Regions from separate parts of the Kitasatospora sp. NPDC096077 genome, predicted to be linked through region 1. Evidence: riboswitches for the same ligand, from Rfam matches in the RefSeq annotation. Region 1 holds a riboswitch; each other region holds the start of a gene.

Region 1 (3,599 bases):
CCGAGGCGCACTCCCCCGACTCCACCCGGGTCCTGATCGGCGCCTCCGGGGCGATCTCGGCCGTGCTCGGCGCCTACCTGCGCTTCCACCCGCGGGCCCGGGTGACCACCCTGGTCCCGCTGCTCCTCTTCCTCCCGCTGCGCTTCCCGGCCTGGCTGGTGCTCGGCCTCTGGTTCGCCCTGCAGTGGTGGTCGGTGCACTCGGCCGGGCCCGGGGTGGCCTACCTGGTGCACGTGATCGGCTTCTCGGCCGGCTTCCTGTACGCCTGCACCGTCGTCGGACACCCCCCGAGACGACCCGGCTGAGGCCCGATACGCTGGCCGCACCCCATGAAGGAGCCCGCACCGTGATCACTGCCATCGTCCTGATCAAGACCAGCGTCGACCGCATCCCGGAGATCGCCGAGGCCATCGCCGCGATCGACGGCGTCAGCGAGGTGTACTCGGTGACCGGCGGCTACGACCTGGTGGCGATGGTCCGGGTGCGCCGTCACGACGACCTCGCCGACGTCATCCCGGGCCGGCTCAACAAGGTCCCGGGCGTGGCGCACACCGAGACCCAGATCGCCTTCCGCACCTACTCCCAGCACGACCTGGAAGCGGCCTTCGCGCTCGGCCTGGACGAGTAGGACGACGCGTGGGGCTCAGCCCTCGCGACGGGTGTCGACGACGCAACGGCCGCCCTCGTTGCGGTAGTTCCACGCCGCGCCGTCGGTGACCAGCTCGCGGACGGCGGTCAGGAAGCGCTCCACGTGCTCGTCCGGCGTGCCGGCCCCGAAGCTCACCCGGATCGCGTTCAGGCTGCGCTCCCCGGGCAGCGAGGACTCCGGCGCCCCGCACTCGGACGGCGCCACCTCCTCCTCCCCGAGCAGCGTCCGCACCAGCGGGTGCGCGCAGAACAGCCCGTCCCGCACCCCGATGCCGTACTCGGCCGACAGCGCGGCCGAGAAGTGCGAGCTGTTCCAGCCCCGGACCACGAAGGACAGCACGCCCACCCGGGCCGAGCCGGCGCCGAACAGGTTCAGCACCCGGACCTCCGGGATCTCCGCCAGCCCCGTCGTCAGCCGCTCGACCAGCTGCCGCTCCCGGGCCTCCAGCGCGTCGAAGCCGGCCTCGGTGAGCGCCCGACAGGCCGAGGCGATCGCGTAGGCGCCGATCACGTTCGGCGAACCGGCCTCGTGCCGGGCCGGGCCGGTGTGCCACTGCACCGCCACCGAGCCGTCCAGCTCCCGGGCCACCGTCCGGGTCGCCCCGCCGCCGGCCAGGTACGGCTCGGCCGCGTCCAGCCAGTCCGACCGACCGGCCAGCACCCCGGCCCCGAACGGCGCGTAGAGCTTGTGGCCGGAGAAGGCGATCCAGTCGACGTCCAGTTCGCGGACCGAGACCCGGTGGTGCGGGGCCAGCTGGGCCGCGTCCAGCACCACCCGGGCGCCGTGCCGGTGCGCGGTCGCGGTCAGCTCGGCGACCGGCCACAGCTCGCCGGTCACGTTGGAGGCGCCGGTGACGCACAGCAGCTTCGGCCCCTCGGGCGCCGCGGCCAGCGCGCTCTCCAGCGCCGCCACCGCCTCGGCCCGCGAGCGCGGCGCCCGCAGGTAGTCGACCTCCAGCCCCGCGTGCGCCCAGGGCAGCAGCGAGGCGTGGTGCTCGGTCTCGAAGGCGAACACCCGGGTGCCGGCCGGCACCGCGCCGGCCAGCAGGTTGAGCGAGTCGGTGGTGGCCCGGGTGAAGACCACCTGGTCGTCGGCGCGCAGGTCGAGGAACTCGGCGACGGTCCGCCGGCTCTGCTCGAACAGGTCGGTGGACAGCTGCGACAGGTACCCGGCGCCGCGGTGCACGCTGCCGTAGTACGGCGCGTAGGCGGCGACGTCGTCCCAGACCCGCTGGAGCGCCGGCGCGCTGGCCGCGTAGTCGAGCGCCGCGTAACCGACCTTCTCACCGCTGGCCAGCGGGACCTGGACGTCCTGGCCGAGGACGGCGAGCGGGGCGAGGGTTTCGACGGAGACGGACATGAGGATGCACTCCTTCTACGGGTCAGGGACCCCCGGGAGTGCTGCTCGTCGGGCGTCCGCGCTTGTCGCACGGACGGCTTCCGGCGACCCGGTCCTCACCCAGGGCACCCCGCCACGGACGGAGGGTTGCCGGACAGCCAGCTGGGGCTTGACGCTGTCACTCATGACCTGGCGAAGACTCTAGGTCGGGTACGTCGGACGGTCAAACAGTCATCCACCATCCGGACAGTACTTTCGCCCGCTCGCCTCCGGGGCGCTCTTGTCCGGTGCCGACGGTCGGCGCTCCCTCGCTCCTTCGTCGCTCCCTCGCTTCTCCCTTTCGGCACCGGCGCGCCCCTTCGGCTCGGGGCGGGTTACCGGGGGGCGGGGCGGGTCACCGGGGGTTCGGGGCGGGCGGGAGCCCGGGGCGGACAGGAAGGGCCCGGGTCGGCGGAACCGGCCCGGGCCCTCAACCGCCGCCTCAGATCCGGCTGGTGGCCTCCGACCAGCGCCGCAGCAGATCCTGCGCCCGGCCCGAGTCGATCGCCTCGGCCGCCCGCACCATGCCCGCCGCGAGCTGCTCCGTCAGCGGCGCGTCACCCAGGTCGAGCGCGACCAGTGCCGCCGCGGTGTTCAGCAGGACGGCGTCCCGCACCGGCCCGCGCTCCCCCGCCAGCAGTCGCCGGGCGACCTCCGCGTTGTACGCGGCGTCGGCCCCGCGCAGCGCCTCGATGCCGACCAGCTCGATGCCGACGTCCCGCGGGTCGAAGGTGGTCTCGGTGACCACCCCGTCGCGCACCACCCACACCTGCGAGGTGGTGGTGATGGTCAGTTCGTCCAGCCCGTCGTCGCCGCGGAACACCAGCGCGGTCGCCCCGCGCCGGGCCAGCACCCCGGCGATCAGCCCGGCGAGCCGGGTGTCGAAGCAGCCGACCGCGTGCGCGGTGACCTTGGCCGGGTTGGTCAGCGGACCGAGGATGTTGAAGGCGGTCGGCACCCCGAGGTCGCGTCGCGCGGTGGCGGCGTGCCGCATCGAGGGGTGGAACTTCGCCGCGAAGCAGAAGGTCAGCCCGACCTCCTCGGCCACCTGGGCCACCCGCCGGGGCGACAGGTCCAGCGCGACCCCGAGCTTCTCCAGCACGTCCGAGGAGCCGCTGGTGGAGGAGGCCGACCGGTTGCCGTGCTTGACCACCTTGGCCCCGGCCGCGGCCGCGACGATCGCCGACATGGTGGAGATGTTGACGGTCTTCGCCCGGTCGCCGCCGGTGCCGACGATGTCGACCGCCGGGCCGGGGATGTCCAGCGGCTCGGCGTGGTCGTACATCGCGTCGACCAGGCCGGAGATCTCCTCGACCGACTCGCCCTTGGCCCGCAGCGCCACCATGAACCCGGCCACCTGGACGGGGGACGCCTCGCCGCTCATGATCCGGTCCATCGCCCACGCGGTGGAGGAGCGGTCGAGGTCCTCCCCCTTCAACAGCGCCGCCAAGAGGTCCGGCCAGGTGCGGACCACCTGCGCGGGGTCGGTACCACCGTTCGCAGGGTTCACGTTCACCATGGCTGACTCCAGCTGTTGTCGGTTCCCCGCTCCGGGGGACGTCCGTACGGATGG
Region 2 (3,599 bases), on a different contig from region 1:
CCTGCTGGCCCGGCGCGGCCTCGCCGACCGGTTCATCGACGAGGGTTGGCAGGTCCCGCACGCCGCGTTCTCCGGACTGCCGGTGACGCTCACCCTCGCCGGCGCCCACACCGACCACCCGTTCTCACCGGGCATCCCGCAGACCCGGGTCGAAGAGGTGCTGGAGGCGCACGCGCTCGCGCTGGGCGCGGACATCCGGCGCGGACACGAGCTGCGCGCCCTGACCCAGGACGCCGAGTGCGTCACCGCGACGGTCGTCGCCGACGGCCGCGAACACCGCGTCCGGGCCGGCTACGCGGTCGGCTGCGACGGCGGCCGCAGCACCGTCCGCCGACAGGCCGGCATCGACTTCCCCGGCACCGCGTCGACGGCCTTCACACTGCTCGGCGACGTCGAACCCGCCGACCCGGCGGCACTGCCCTTCGGCGTGTCCACCGGCCCCGGCGGAAGCGTCTTCGTGATCCCCCGCCCCGGCTACGTGAGGATCATCACCGCCGACCGGCAGCCCCCGGCGGACCGGGACGAGCCGGTCACCCTCGACCGGCTCCGCGCCGCCGTCGCCGAGGCGCTCGGCCGCCCCGTCGACCTGCGCGCCGCGCGCTGGACCACCCGGTTCGGCAACGCCGCCCGGCAGGCCGCCGAGTACGTCCGGGGCCGGGTCGTACTGGCCGGGGACGCCGCGCACATCCACCCGCCGGCCGGCGCGATCGGCGTCAACCTCGCCCTGGACGACGCGTTCAACCTGGGCTGGAAGCTCGCCGCCACCGTGCGCGGCACCGCCCCCGCGCACCTGCTGGACAGCTACCACGAGGAACGCCACGCGGCGGGCGCGCGTGTCCTGGCCTCCACCCGGGCCCAGGTGCTGCTGGGCACCGCGGACGACCGACTCGGGCCGCTCGTCGACCTGTTCACCCGGGTCGCCCGCCACCCCGCGGGCAACCGCGCCCTCGCCGAGACCGTCACCGGACTGGACACCCGCTACGGCACGCACCCCGACACCGCCCACCCCTGGCTCGGGCGGCTGGCCCCCGACCTCACCCTGAGCACGGCCGCGGGCCCGACCCGGCTGTCCGAGCTGCTCGCCCCGGGCCGCGGTGTGCTGCTCGACCTGACGGGCGGAAGCGGTGCGGGAGTTCGCGGAGCGGCGGTGGGTGAGGCGGCGGCGGGCTGGGCGGACCGGGTGACCACCGTCACGGCGGACTGCCCGGAGCAGCCCGGGCTCCGCGCCGTCCTGCTCCGGCCGGACGGGCACACCGGCTGGCTGCTGCGCGATGCCGGGCAGGAGGACCCCGACGGGCTCCGGCAGGCCCTGCGGCACTGGTTCGGCGAGCCGGCGGGGGAGGGGGCGCGGGTGGCCTGAGACGGCCGGGCGGCAGGGTCCCGGGTGTGCGGGCCGGGAAAAGATTTGGCGAGATGCCCGGGAAGTCTTGTATCGTTCTCCGCGAATCATCCAGAGGGGTGGAGGGACCGGCCCTACGAAGCCCCGGCAACTCCCCGTTCGACCCGGCGTCCGAAGTACACGCCGTGCCGTCCGGGGTCAGTGCCAACTCCGGCCTGTCGCCAACGTGGCGCGGGAAAAGATGAGGAGACACGGTGCTCTCAGTGCTGTCCTTCGCCCGGGCGCTTCCCGCCCCGGCCCCTTCGCGTACCCGTCTCGTGTCCGGCGCAGGCATGTGGCCGACTTTCCAGGCCTGTTCTCGCTGACCACCCCCGCTCCCCACCCCACCCCCTGTGGAGCACCCGTGAGCCGAACCCACCCTTCGCTCACGGGAACCGAGACTGGAGTACCCGTCCATGGAGAACCTGGAGATCACGAGCGGCGTCGGCGTGCTCGACAAGATCACCTCGATCCTCGGCACCCTGGAGTCCGGTCCGGCCACCCTGGCCGGGCTGGTCGACGCCACCGGCCTGGCCCGGCCCACCGCGCACCGGATCGCCGTCGCACTGGAGCACCACCGCCTGCTCGGACGGGACCTGCAGGGCCGGTTCGTCCTCGGCCCGCGGCTCGCCGAGCTCTCGGCCGCCGCCGGTGACGACCGCCTGCTGACGGCCGCCGGCTCGGTCCTCACCCACCTGCGCGACGTCAGCGGCGAGACCGCCCAGCTCTACCGCCGGCAGGGCGACATCCGGATCTGCGTGGCGGCCGCCGAGCGCCTCTTCGGCCTGCGCGACACCGTCCCGGTCGGCCTCGCCCTGCCGATGAAGGTCGGGTCCGCCGCGCAGGTGCTGCTCGCCTGGGAGGAGCCGGAGCGCCTCCACCGCGGCCTCCAGGGCGCCCGCTTCACCGCCACCGCCCTCGCCGGAGTGCGCCGCCGCGGCTGGGCCCAGTCCATCGGCGAGCGCGAGCCCGGCGTCGCCTCCGTCTCCGCCCCGGTGCGCGGCCCGTCCAACCGGGTGGTGGCCGCGGTCTCCGTCTCCGGGCCGATCGAGCGGCTCACCCGGCACCCCGGCGCCCGCCTCTCCCAGGCTGTCGTCGAGGCGGCCGGGCACCTCACCGAAGCCCTGCGCCGCCCCTGACCGGGGCCTCCACCGTCCCGCTTCCGCCGTCGCGCTTCCGCTGTCCCGCTTCCGCGTCGAGCGGGGCGGCGGAGCGGAGCGCCCGGAGACCGTAGCGATCAGGCGAGACCCAGCGACCGGGGCACCACGGCCGCCGAGGTGCCCAGCACGCCGAACCACCCCGGGTCGATGAGGCTCGACACGAAGGTGACCGGGATCAGGACGACGACCAGTGCCACCACCAGGAGGAGCCATTCGGGCTCGGCCCAAGCCTCGTACGCGGCGAAGTAGCACCTACGACCGCCTCAACTGGGGCATCTGGAGCGACAACCAGCTGCCCCCGGGCAACATCCCGCCGGGGCGCAGCGGTTCGTGGCAGAGCGAGTCGGACGGCTTCATGACCGGCACCGAGGGCGAGGTCCAGTACCTCCCCGCCGGGGCCGGCAACGTCACCGTGCACTGGAACAACCCGTACGCGGGCTCCAACAGCTACTCCTGCACCGCGCCCGCCCGGCCCCCGCACCGGCCGCCGCCGCGACCACCGGGCAGGGGTGCTCGGTGGGTGGCCGCAGCCGTACCGGTGACCTGGCGGAGTGAATGCCGGGATTCTGATGTTTTGCCCTCCATCATCTGATCTGCACGGATCTGTTGATCCTTCAGCTTTTTCTGCGGACGGCTCCCCGAAGGGGAAGGGCGATGATGGACCGGTCGAGACGGCAGTGGCAGCGCGGTGGGTGGAGGTGGTTGGCCGGGGCACTGGCCGCCGCCTGTCTGGTCGGGGCGGTGCCCACCCCGTCGCCATCCCCGGCGGCTACGGCCTCCCCGACGAGTGCTGCGACGACGGCGGCTGCGGCGACCACGGTGGCTACAGCGGCGGCTGCGGCGAGCACGACGGCCGGCCCGTCGGCGGCGCCGAGCGCGGCGGCCGCACCGCTGCCGACGCCCTCGCCGTTCGCGACGCCGTCCGCGGCGCCCTCCGCGAGCGCCACGGCCGCCGGCGCCGACGCCGCGCGCGCTCAGGTGCGGGCCGGGGAGGCGTGGCCGGTGGTCTCCGACACGCTGCCGGTGCAGGCGGACTGCAGCCACCTGTACATCGCGACCGG
Region 3 (3,599 bases), on a different contig from region 1:
AGGCCACCAGGACGGGGGCGGTGCCGGTCGCACTCGAACGTTCGGTCGTGAGATCGCCCATGGTTGGGATGTTGCCGGGGGGTCGGGTCGGCAAACGTTTCGGCAGGCGGTTCAGTGGCGGGTCGCGTACTCGGGGACAGTGTGCATCGGCGGGCGCTCCAGGGCCGTCACCGGGTGGGTGTGGGCGGTGAAGGCGCGGGTGTCCGGGTCGCGGCTGAACTGGGTGAGGTGGGGGTGGACCAGGTCGGCGGAGGCCTTGAGGCGGTGGGTGCGGTCGAGCCGCTCCAGGGCGGTGCGGTAGATCGTGGCGGCCATCCGGCCGAGGGCCTGGCCGTCCTGGTGGCGGTGGTGCCGGACGCCGACGTCGACCTGGGCCAGGGCGTCCAGTCCGACCAGTTCCAGGGCGTCGACCAGCAGGCCGAGCTCGACGCCGTAGCCGGTGGGGAAGGGCAGCCGTTCGAGCAGCGGGCGGCGGGCCGCGTACTCGCCGCCGAGCGGCTGGACGAAGCCGGCGAGTTCCGGCCAGTGCAGGTTGAGCAGCGGGCGGGCGACGAGTTCGGTGACCCGGCCGCCGCCGACCGGCAGGACCGCCCCGCTCTCGGTCTCCAGCGGGCGGTCGTACATGGCCTTGACCAGCTGGACGGACTCGTCGGTCAGCAGCGGGCCGACGATGCCGGAGACGAAGGCCGGGTCGAACTCGCGCAGGTCGGCGTCCACGAAGCAGACGATGTCGCCGCGGGTGACCAGCAGCGAGCGCCAGAGCACCTCGCCCTTGCCGGGGACGGCGGGCAGCCGGGGCAGGATCCGGTCGCGGTGCTCCACCCGGGCGCCCGCGGCGGCGGCGACGGCGGCGGTGGCGTCGGTGGAGCCGGAATCCACCACGACGAGTTCGTCCACCAGGGGGATCCGCTCCATCAGCTCGCGCCGGACGGTGCGGACGATGTCGCCGACGGTGGCCTCCTCGTCCAGGGCCGGAAGGACGACGCTGACGGTGCGGCCGGTGCGCCGCTTGGCCTCCAGCAGGGTGTGCACCGGCCGGTCGGTCGCGCTCCACGAGCGGCGGCGGAGCCAGGACGCCGCCTGCGGGAGGAGCGCGGGGATCGGTTCGGCGGGCACGGTGACTCTCCTCGGCGGGATCGGGGTGGAACGGCTCATCTCGCTTGGCGGACGGACCCGTTCAGGGGTGACGCCTTCGGATACAGTCTTCGTACAGCGGTCGGACCTTTGCACGCCGGGGTCACCGTTGCGCACCGCCACAATTTCACAAGCTCATCCAGAGGGACTGAGGGAACGGCCCGTTGACGTCCCGGCAACCTTCTCGCTCGGCTGTCTGTCGACAGGCCCCGGCGGGACAGGTGCCAATTCCGGCCTGTGGCGCGACCGCGCCGCGGGGAAGATGAGGAGAGAGGCCTCCGCCATCATGGCCATCGACACTGCCGCACCTGTTTCCGTGGACCTCGGCCCCGCCGCCGCGCTGTCCTGTCGGGAGTGCGGAACCCGGTTCCCGCTCGGCCCCAGCTTCGCCTGCCTGGAGTGCTTCGGGCCGCTGGAGATCGCCTACGAGTTCGGGAGCGAGCGCGCCGAGGAGCTGCGCAAGCGGATCGAGTCCGGCCCCGCGTCCATCTGGCGGTACGCGCCGCTGCTGCCGGTGCCGGCCGACGTCGCCTCCAAGCCCAACCTGAACCCCGGCTGGACCCCGCTGGTCAAGGCGGACAACCTGGGTCGTGAGCTCGGCTTCACCGCGCAGCTGCACATCAAGGACGACTCCGGCAACCCCACCCACTCGTTCAAGGACCGGGTGGTGGCCTGCGCGATCGAGGCGGCCCGGGCGTTCGGGTACACCACGCTGTCCTGCTCCTCCACCGGCAACCTGGCCGGCGCGGTGGGCGCGGCGGCGGCCCGGGCCGGGTTCCGGTCCTGCGTCTTCATCCCGCACGACCTGGAGCAGGGCAAGGTCGTGATGGCCGGGGTGTACGGCGGCGAGCTGGTCGGCATCGAGGGCAACTACGACGACGTGAACCGCTTCTGCTCGGAGCTGATCGGGGACCCGGCCGGCGAGGGCTGGGGCTTCGTCAACGTCAACCTGCGGCCGTACTACGGCGAGGGCTCCAAGACGCTGGCGTACGAGATCTGCGAGCAGCTGGGCTGGCGCCTGCCGGAGCAGATCGTCATCCCGATCGCCTCCGGCTCCCAGCTGACGAAGATCGACAAGGGGCTGCAGGAGCTGATCAGGCTGGGGCTGGTCGAGGACCGGCCGTACCGGATCTTCGGCGCCCAGGCGGAGGGCTGCTCGCCGGTGTCGGCGGCGTTCAAGGCCGGCCGGGACGTGATCAAGCCGGTGAAGCCGGACACCATCGCCAAGTCGCTGGCGATCGGCAACCCGGCGGACGGCCCGTACGTGCTGGACATCGCCCGCCGCACCGGCGGCGCGGTCGAGGACGTCACGGACGCGGAGGTCGTGGCGGCGATCCGGCTGCTGGCCCGGACCGAGGGCATCTTCGCCGAGACCGCGGGCGGGGTGACCGTCGGCGTGCTGAAGAAGTTGGTCGAGACGGGTCAGCTGGACCCGGCCAAGGAGACCGTCGCGATCAACACCGGCGACGGCCTGAAGACCCTGGACGCCGTCTCCGAGGCCGGGATGACCGCCGTCATCCGCCCGACGCTGGACGCCTTCCACTCCGCCGGTCTCGCGTCCGCCTGAACCACCCCCACCCCGCAAGGAGAGCCATGAGCGCCAACGTCCGCATCCCCACCATCCTGCGCACCTACACCGGCGGTGCGGCCGAGGTGACCGCCGAGGGGGCCACCCTGGCCGAGGTCATCGCCCACCTGGAGCAGAACCACGCGGGCATCTCGGCCCGGATCCTGGACGACACCGGCAAGCTGCGCCGCTTCGTCAACGTGTACGTGAACGACGACGACGTGCGGTTCGCCGAGGGCCTGGCGACCGAGATCGGGGACGGCGCCAGCGTCTCGATCATTCCGGCGGTGGCCGGCGGCTGCTGAGCCGTTCGGCGGTCGCGTTTCCGGGTTGCTTTCCGGGTCGCCCCGCGCCGCCCGTGCGTACGGAATTCCACTCTCCGTACGCACGGGCGGCGCGTTCGCATTTCGGCGGGAATATTTCCCGCTCAAGTCGGAGTAGAGTGTGGCTCTGCTGGGAACAGGGCCGCCCTTCCGGCGCACGGGGTGCTTCGCCGGAGGTCGTCCGACCGGCGGGACCGGCCCGGGGTCGTTCCCGGGAAACATGTCAGGCAGATGTCAGAATTCCTGCGGGCATTTGGGTAATTCGTCCGCTATGTCCGGCGGCGAATGCCGAGTTCCTCCCGGTTTGTTCACTCTTGTCTCTTGACGGGCCCTCGGAATTCCCGGCGGTTGACCCTGTTGCAGAGGGCGTCGGTCCGGATACATTCAGCGGCGGTCGACGTAATCAACCGCTCACGGAAGCCGTCCGGCGCCCCCGTGCGGAGGATTGCGGCGTGCACGGCTGCGCTCAGGGGGGGTTCCCCGGGCCGGCCTTCAAACCAGACCCGGGCCCGCGACCTGCGGGACCGTGAAGGGCCAGCACAGCACTAGGGGAGTTCGGAATGGCTCAGGGCACC

The links. A riboswitch is a leader RNA that binds a small molecule or an ion and turns the genes downstream of it on or off. The one in region 1 is predicted to bind S-adenosylmethionine.
Positions count from the first base shown of each region.
Region 2: linked by a shared signal. The riboswitch ahead of ABTZ03_RS27745 (IclR family transcriptional regulator) and the one ahead of ABTZ03_RS28210 (aminotransferase class V-fold PLP-dependent enzyme) in region 1 are both predicted to bind S-adenosylmethionine.
Region 3: linked by a shared signal. The riboswitch ahead of thrC (threonine synthase) and the one ahead of ABTZ03_RS28210 (aminotransferase class V-fold PLP-dependent enzyme) in region 1 are both predicted to bind S-adenosylmethionine.

Region 1 is NZ_JBEOSV010000039.1:72,656-76,254, reverse strand. It holds gene ABTZ03_RS28220 (rhomboid family intramembrane serine protease) at 1-305, shown strand, start outside; gene ABTZ03_RS28215 (Lrp/AsnC family transcriptional regulator) at 347-628, shown strand; gene ABTZ03_RS28210 (aminotransferase class V-fold PLP-dependent enzyme) at 644-2,008, opposite strand; SAM riboswitch class IV at 2,062-2,177, opposite strand; gene trpD (anthranilate phosphoribosyltransferase) at 2,469-3,545, opposite strand.
Region 2 is NZ_JBEOSV010000038.1:29,999-33,597, forward strand. It holds gene ABTZ03_RS27740 (FAD-dependent monooxygenase) at 1-1,360, shown strand, start outside; SAM riboswitch class I at 1,444-1,587, shown strand; gene ABTZ03_RS27745 (IclR family transcriptional regulator) at 1,804-2,517, shown strand; gene ABTZ03_RS27750 (aegerolysin family protein) at 2,729-3,130, shown strand; gene ABTZ03_RS27755 (hypothetical protein) at 3,153-3,485, opposite strand; gene ABTZ03_RS27760 (DUF7927 domain-containing protein) at 3,541-3,599, shown strand, end outside.
Region 3 is NZ_JBEOSV010000056.1:21,240-24,838, forward strand. It holds gene ABTZ03_RS33050 (alpha,alpha-trehalose-phosphate synthase (UDP-forming)) at 1-61, opposite strand, end outside; gene ABTZ03_RS33055 (glucosyl-3-phosphoglycerate synthase) at 112-1,116, opposite strand; SAM riboswitch class I at 1,267-1,403, shown strand; gene thrC (threonine synthase) at 1,421-2,701, shown strand; gene ABTZ03_RS33065 (MoaD/ThiS family protein) at 2,728-3,006, shown strand; gene ABTZ03_RS33070 (cold-shock protein) at 3,585-3,599, shown strand, end outside.